3 regions of the Chelatococcus sp. HY11 genome follow, and region 3 is predicted to be linked to each of the others. Evidence: riboswitches for the same ligand, from Rfam matches in the RefSeq annotation. Region 3 holds a riboswitch; each other region holds the start of a gene.
The links. A riboswitch is a leader RNA that binds a small molecule or an ion and turns the genes downstream of it on or off. The one in region 3 is predicted to bind thiamine pyrophosphate.
Positions count from the first base shown of each region.

Region 1: it holds a riboswitch for thiamine pyrophosphate, as region 3 does, so the genes downstream of both, KIO74_RS04775 (ABC transporter permease) here and thiC (phosphomethylpyrimidine synthase ThiC) in region 3, are expected to answer to the same signal.
Region 2: it holds a riboswitch for thiamine pyrophosphate, as region 3 does, so the genes downstream of both, thiO (glycine oxidase ThiO) here and thiC (phosphomethylpyrimidine synthase ThiC) in region 3, are expected to answer to the same signal.

Region 1 is NZ_JAHBRX010000001.1:989,063-991,323, reverse strand. Features, by position in the region: gene KIO74_RS04780 (lytic murein transglycosylase) at 1-609, opposite strand, end outside; TPP riboswitch at 911-1,013, shown strand; gene KIO74_RS04775 (ABC transporter permease) at 1,146-1,889, shown strand; gene KIO74_RS04770 (ABC transporter substrate-binding protein) at 1,918-2,261, shown strand, end outside.
Region 2 is NZ_JAHBRX010000001.1:1,088,163-1,090,423, forward strand. Features, by position in the region: gene thiS (sulfur carrier protein ThiS) at 1-14, opposite strand, end outside; gene thiO (glycine oxidase ThiO) at 113-1,264, opposite strand; TPP riboswitch at 1,256-1,350, opposite strand; gene KIO74_RS05180 (DUF350 domain-containing protein) at 1,399-1,803, opposite strand; gene KIO74_RS05185 (VOC family protein) at 1,901-2,261, opposite strand, start outside.
Region 3 is NZ_JAHBRX010000001.1:2,562,202-2,564,462, reverse strand. Features, by position in the region: gene thiC (phosphomethylpyrimidine synthase ThiC) at 1-1,151, opposite strand, end outside; TPP riboswitch at 1,379-1,500, opposite strand; gene KIO74_RS11715 (PRC-barrel domain-containing protein) at 1,731-2,123, shown strand; gene KIO74_RS11710 (pyrimidine 5'-nucleotidase) at 2,221-2,261, opposite strand, start outside.

The DNA of each region.
Region 1 (2,261 bases), 1.6 Mb from region 3:
GACGAGATCGCGGCGTCCGTCGCCGTCAAAATCGACCGCCAGCCGCTGGTAGGTGGTGGGAATGAACTGGGTCTGGCCGAAGGCGCCCGCCCATGACCCGTAGAGCTCGTCAAGCGTAAGATCGCCCTGGTCGACGAGCTTGAGCGCGGCCATCAGCTCGCCGCGCCAGAAGGCCTGGCGCCGCCCCCCTTCGCAGACGAGCGTCGCGAGGGCATGCGGGAGAAAGTTGTCCCCCGCCTCCGACCCGAAATTGGTCTCGACCCCCCACACCGCGGCGATGACATGGCGATCGACCCCGAAACGCTGCTCGGCTGCGCGCAGGACGCGATCGTATTTGCGCATCATCGCCTGCCCATCCCGCACGCGCTCCTCATCGACGAGGAAGCCCATGTAGTCCCAGATCGGCGTCTTGAATTCCGGCTGGACCTTGGACAGCCGCAGGACCTTGTCGTCCGGCTGGTTGATGGCCAATGCCTGGGCAATGACGTTCTGGCTGATGCCGGCGCGCGCTGCATCTGCCCTGATCTGGCTGATGCACTGCGTGAAATTCGCCGCCGCAGCGCCCGTTCCCATCATCCAGGCCGTCGCGATCAAGACCATGTGCCGCATATAGAGTTCCTACCGATGCTATCGAGGGTTCACCATGATTTCGCGCAGGCTATCATGGTTAATCCTTTCAAAATGTTACCGCCGCCCGCAGTTGCGTAAGCAGATCTGATTAAAAAACCCGGATTAAGGCTCTGATCGAGGATCAACTCCCTGCATCGGTGAAGGTTGCGGGATTATCCGCAACTGCCAGCATAAGGGCGCGCGATGCAGCAGAATAATGAGCGGCGGGCGGCACCATCCCGCGGGTGGACTCGTTCCAAGGCTCCGCTTGACAGCCGTCCGGGCTTTTCCCATAGAGTTGTCACATTCCGAGGGGGGTGCCGTACGGCACTGAGATAGCGGTGAGCTGGACCCTTGAACCTGATCCGGGTGATGCCGGCGTAGGAACGGAACATGGGCTTTCCCGACACCCCGCTCTCGTCTTCGCATCGCCCTGATCCTGGCTCGTTCGCTGGGGTTCACGCCATGTGCCTTGCAAGACCGCGTCCTGCCCCCCTCGCCCCTCCGCGCCGCGAAGCGTCCTGAGGCTGGACGGCATGCGCGTCACCCTGGCCGCCCTTCGCATCGCAGCAACGCTTGTCGTAGCGTGGCAAGCCCTGATCTGGATGGCCCGGCCGCCGGCTTATATCCTGCCGCCGCCGCTGGAGGTCGCCGCGGTTTTCTTGCGCCAGCCGTCATTTCTCCTGACGAACAGCCTCACCACCCTGTGGGAGATTTTGGCGGGCTTTGCGCTGGGGGCCTCCCTGGGCATCGGCACCGCGATCACCATCGCGGCCCTGCCCCGTCTCGGCAGGCTCGTATGGCCGCTTGTGCTGGTGCTGCAGTCCTTTCCCGTCTTCGTCCTCGCGCCGGTCCTGGTGCTGTGGTTCGGCTTCGGCCTCGCCTCCAAGGTGGTGATGACGACGATCATCATCTTCTTTCCGGTGGCCTCGGCCTTTGCCGACGGGCTCCGGCGCACGGATCCCGACCTGCTCGATGCGACGGCCCTGACGACCGCCACCCACTGGCAGACGCTCGTTCATGTGCGCCTGCCGCTCGCCCTGCCCGGCCTTGCCTCTGGCCTCAAGGTCGCGGCGCCGCTCGCGCCGCTTGGCGCGGTTGTCGGCGAATGGGTCGGCGCGTCGGCCGGTCTAGGATTTGTCATGGTACAGGCCAATGCCCGCATGCAGACCGAGACGATGTTTGCCGCGATGCTGATTCTGGCCGCGATGACGCTCGCGCTGCGAGGCATCGTCGATCGCCTCACCCCCTGTCTCACCCCCTGGGCCCAGAACACCTGAACCGCCCCGCGCACAGGAACACGCCATGATCCACAGAGCCCTTCTCACAATCGCCCTCGGTCTCGCAACGGCCACGGGCGCCTTCGCGCAGACGACGCCTTCGGCCGCCCCTCCGGATAAGGTCGAAAAGATCAAGGTCTTGCTCGAATGGTTCGTCAATCCGGACCACGCCCCCATGGTGGTGGCCAAGGAGCTTGGCCTCTTCGCCAAGGCGGGCCTCGACGTCGAGCTGCTGCCGCCGTCGGATCCGTCGATCGTGCCGCGTGCCATCGCATCCGGCCAGGCCGACATTGGCGTGCACTACCAGCCAAGCCTCTATCTCGACCACGCGGCGGGCATCCCCCTCGTCCGCTTCGGCACCCTTGTGGAAAC
Region 2 (2,261 bases), 1.5 Mb from region 3:
ATGAGTTCAGGCATCTTTTCAACTCCAGGCGGTCAACGATTTGAAGTGCCGTAGTATTTCGTCGTTTCGCCGCGTGTCATAAATAGGCCCTTAGCCCGGAAAAAGGATCCGCTCATGCCGCCGCCGCGCGCATAAAGCGGCCGAAGCCGAATGGTTCGGCCATGGAGTCCATCTTGCCGCTCAGGATGAAATCACTGATCAACTTGGCCGTGATTGGTGTGAGCAGGATACCGTTGCGATGGTGCCCTGTCGCATAGACGAGCCCCTCAACCGGCCCGGCGCCGAAGATCGGTGCGTCATCACGGCTCCCGGGGCGATGGCCGACCCAGGTCTCCAGCACTGGCAGTTCCTCGATGCCGGGGAGCGCGCGCCATGCGGCGTGGAGCAGCGACAGGAGCCCGCCGGCGGTGATCGCCGTGTCAAAGCCCTTTTCCTCGACGGTCGCGCCGACGATGAGGCGGCCATCCAGGCGCGGTACGAGATAGACGCCCGGAGCCCAGACAACATGTCTCAGAAGAGGCGCCGCCGGGTCCATCGCGAGCGCCAGCATCTGCCCTTTCACAGGACGCACCGCCGGTCGCGCCTCGGCCGGGAGGCCAGGAATGCCACGTGACCAGGGGCCCGCTGCCAGCACCACCCTGCCCGCTTCCCGCAGGCCGGCTGCGGTGATGACGCCGGCAACGCGGCCGTCCTTGAGGGACAGGCCTTCGATCGGCGTGTTCTCGACGAGCGTGACGCCCGCGCGCAGGGCCGCCACGCGTAACGCTTGCGCGAGCTTGCGATTGTCGACCTGATGGTCCTCGGGCGAGGACACCCCTCCGGCGACGCCAGGGGCAAGCGCCGGCTCCAGCCGCCGGAGATCGCGGCCACTCAGCCACGAAACAGGCAGGCCAAGCCGCCCCTGCAACTCCGCGTGATTGCGCAGCTTGGCCGCATCGTCGGCCGTCAGGGCCACCATGAGGGTGCCCTCCGTCCTCAGCTCGACGGGCAGGCCGCTCGCGGCTTCGAGCTCCGCGGCGAAAGCGGGCCAGAGCGCCTGGCTTGCCCGGTTGAGGGTCAGCAGCCGCTCTTCGGAGGGCTCGATCTCGGCGCATGCGGCCAGCATGCCGGCGGCCGCGTGGCTCGCCCCCTGGCCGGCCTCTCCCTTGTCGAAGACAGTGACGGGAAGGCCGCGCTGCGCGAGCCGCCAGGCGATCGACAAGCCGATCACGCCGGCACCGATGATGGCAACCTCGTTCTGACGCGCGGAATTATCCTGAACCATTCGCGGCTCCCTACGCTGGCATGACCCAGACAGGTTCGATGGGTATGTTCTCAGCCCCGCGAAGCGAGGCACCCCAAGCCATGTCTTCCTAAAATGAGGTGTTCAGGCGTGAACCGCAAGCCTCATGTCGCCCGTCAGAACGTCATGCAGGCGGAATTGATGATGCCGGCTGACAGCGAGGCCGCGCCAAGGAGACATGCGGCCGCGATCTCGCCCTTTGCAATGCGCTCCGTCAAATTCGGCACCAGGATGCGCACGAGCCAGTAGACGATGATCTGCACGACCAGCGCGATGATGCCCCAGAGCACCAGCGCGAGCACAGTCGTCGTGTTGACGATGGCGCTCGACAGCGGCAGGGCGAAACCGACGAGGCTGAGGCCGAGGGACAGCGCCGCAGAGACGACATTGCGGCGAATGAGCTCGAACTCGTTATGGGTCGTTGCGAAGGTGTAGACCGCGAGATAGAGGGCAACGAGAAGGATCGAAATGACAAAATCGACGAGAAAGTCGATGAAATTGACCAGAAGGATACCGTCCATCGTTGCCCCCGCGTTTGCGCCATTTTGGTCCGCGCCATGCCCGGTTAGCGCCAAGACTGGTTAGCGCCATGCCTCTCTTGCGCTAGCCTGGCCGGCGCTATGCTTTTCCGCCACCGCGCGTCGCGGTTTCGAAGGCGATCGCGACGCCGTGAGCGTCCTGCGCGGCGATCGTCAGACGCGGCCCGACCCTGCGCGCCGCGATACCAGCCCTGGCAAGCCGCTCGGCCACGGCGTCGAGATCGTCGACCTCGATCGCAAAGGCAACGAAGACTTCCTCCTTGATCACGCCGGCCGCGCCGTAGAGGCTGCGAAATGCGTCGGTGGAGAGGATGTCGAGCCGGCCCCGGGGCAATTCCGCGGAAACGCCCAGCGATGTGGCGCGCAGATCGCGCTGCCCCGTGAAGGCTGACAGAAAGATGTGATGGTCGGTCGGGTTTTCCGCGGTCATGACGGCAGCC
Region 3 (2,261 bases):
CCGAGCGAAAAGGTGACGTCATAGCGATGCATGATGTCGCAGATCTCGTCGAAGCGCTCATAGAGGAAGCTTTCCCGGTGATGGGAGAGGCACCAGCGCGCCATGATCGAACCGCCGCGCGAGACGATGCCGGTGACGCGCCGCGCCGTAAGGGGCACATAGGCCAGACGCACGCCGGCGTGGATCGTGAAATAGTCCACGCCCTGCTCGGCCTGTTCGATGAGCGTGTCCTTGAACACCTCCCAGTCGAGCTTCGCCGGGTCGCCGTCTACCTTCTCCAGCGCCTGGTAAATCGGGACCGTGCCGATGGGCACGGGCGCGTTGCGCATGATCCACGAGCGGATATTGTGGATATTGCGCCCGGTGGAAAGGTCCATCACCGTGTCGGCACCCCAGCGGATGGCCCAAACCAGCTTCTCCACCTCGTCGGCGGCCGAGGAGGTGACGGCCGAATTGCCGATATTAGCGTTGATCTTCACCAGGAAGTTGCGGCCGATGATGGTGGGCTCGAGCTCGGGATGATTGATGTTGGCGGGGATGACCGCGCGGCCCCGCGCCACCTCCTCGCGCACGAATTCCGGCGTGATGAAGCTGGGGATGGCGGCGCCGAAGTCCTCGCCGTCGGCGCGGCGCTCCTGCGCACCCGCGAGCATCGCCGCGCGGCCTAGATTCTCGCGATGGGCGATATAGACCATCTCCTCGGTGATAATGCCGGCGCGGGCATAGTCGAGCTGCGTGACCGGCTGCCCGGCTCGGCCGGACAGCACGGCGCGTTCGGCTGGGCAGGGCGCGACAAGCTTGTCAGGGGCGATATTGCCGTTGTCCTCCGGTCTCACCGCGCGTGGCGCGATCGCGGTCAGGCTGCGCGTCGCGAGCCATGGCGCGCGGGGCTGGGCGAGGCCGCTGTTGAGATCGATGGCGGCCCCAGGGTCGGTGAAGGGGCCGGAAGTGTCATAGACACGGAACGGGGCCTCGCCGGAGGCGGGATCAAGCGCGATTTCGCGGAAGGGAACGCGGATCTCGGGATGATCCGGCGCGGTGGAATAGATCTTGGCCGATCCCGCGACGGCGCCGGTGGTGACGGCTGCGGGCGTTGGGGTGATGGTCTGGCGCGCTTTCGCATGCGCCTTGGATGGCTGATGAATGTTCATGGATCTCCTTTTCCGGAGAACCCTCGCCGGAGCGAAGGCGCCCCGGTTCGTTAATGAGGAGAGCCTCCGCCCACGGCATTCTCAAGCGAAGTGGATAGGGCTTCGCGTGAAGACGATGCGGTCGAGCGAGCCCATTTCCGATCCGACAGGATCGAAATTGGGTTCAAGCGGATGCACTCCTGGTTTGAGAAGATCCGGGTGACAGCGATCTGATGGAATCGTGAGGAGCCTTGCACCTTTTCCGTCCCTTCGCCGGCATGACCCGGATCAGGTCCTAAGGGTCACCGCGGTGCTCTTTCACAAGCCGGCGGAATCTCAGCCCCCTCACGGGGCCCCCCTCGGAACAGGCGATGAGAATGAGCGGTTATGACCGTGCTGTCAATGCGCCTGCGGAGCCGGCGATGGACTCACTGCGGCAGGTCCGTTGGTGAGCGGCTTTTGCGCGGGAAGAACTTACAAATTATCGCAAAAACAAAGAACACATGGCGAAATAGAGCCATGGAACAAAATCGTACCGACGCCATTCTCAATAACGGAAATACGGATATCCATCCGCTGTGAATTTCAGGAGATTTAAGTATGGTTCGGATCGCAGTTGTAATCGCGGCTATTGGACTTTCGACGGCGGCGTTTGCACAGAATGCACCGACGCCTGCTCAGGGGCCAAGCTTTGTCACAGTTGAGCAAGGGGCATTGGCCAGTTCGCTCAAAGGGCTGAATGTCAGGAACGCCGGCGACGAGAACGTTGGCGAGATCGAGGACGCGGTTGTCGATGGGACGTCGATCCGTGCCTACATCCTCTCTGTAGGGGGCTTCCTCGGCATGGGCACGCATTACGTTGCTGTTGCTCCGTCCGCGCTGATGCTGACGTGGAGCGAGGCGGACAAGAAGTGGAATGCACGCATGAATGCGACGAAGGACCAGTTGAAGGCGGCGCCGCAGTTCAAATACGAGGGGCGCTTCGCCAAATAAAGGATTGGCCGCACAAAAACTTGGTCAACTGAAAAGAACGCCGAGACTGGCGGAAGCGAACAAGGGCGTTGAAAGGCGCCCTTGTTGATTCAAACCTTTACGGTTCGCCTCGACGGTCACGCATGCGCCCAAGAAAAT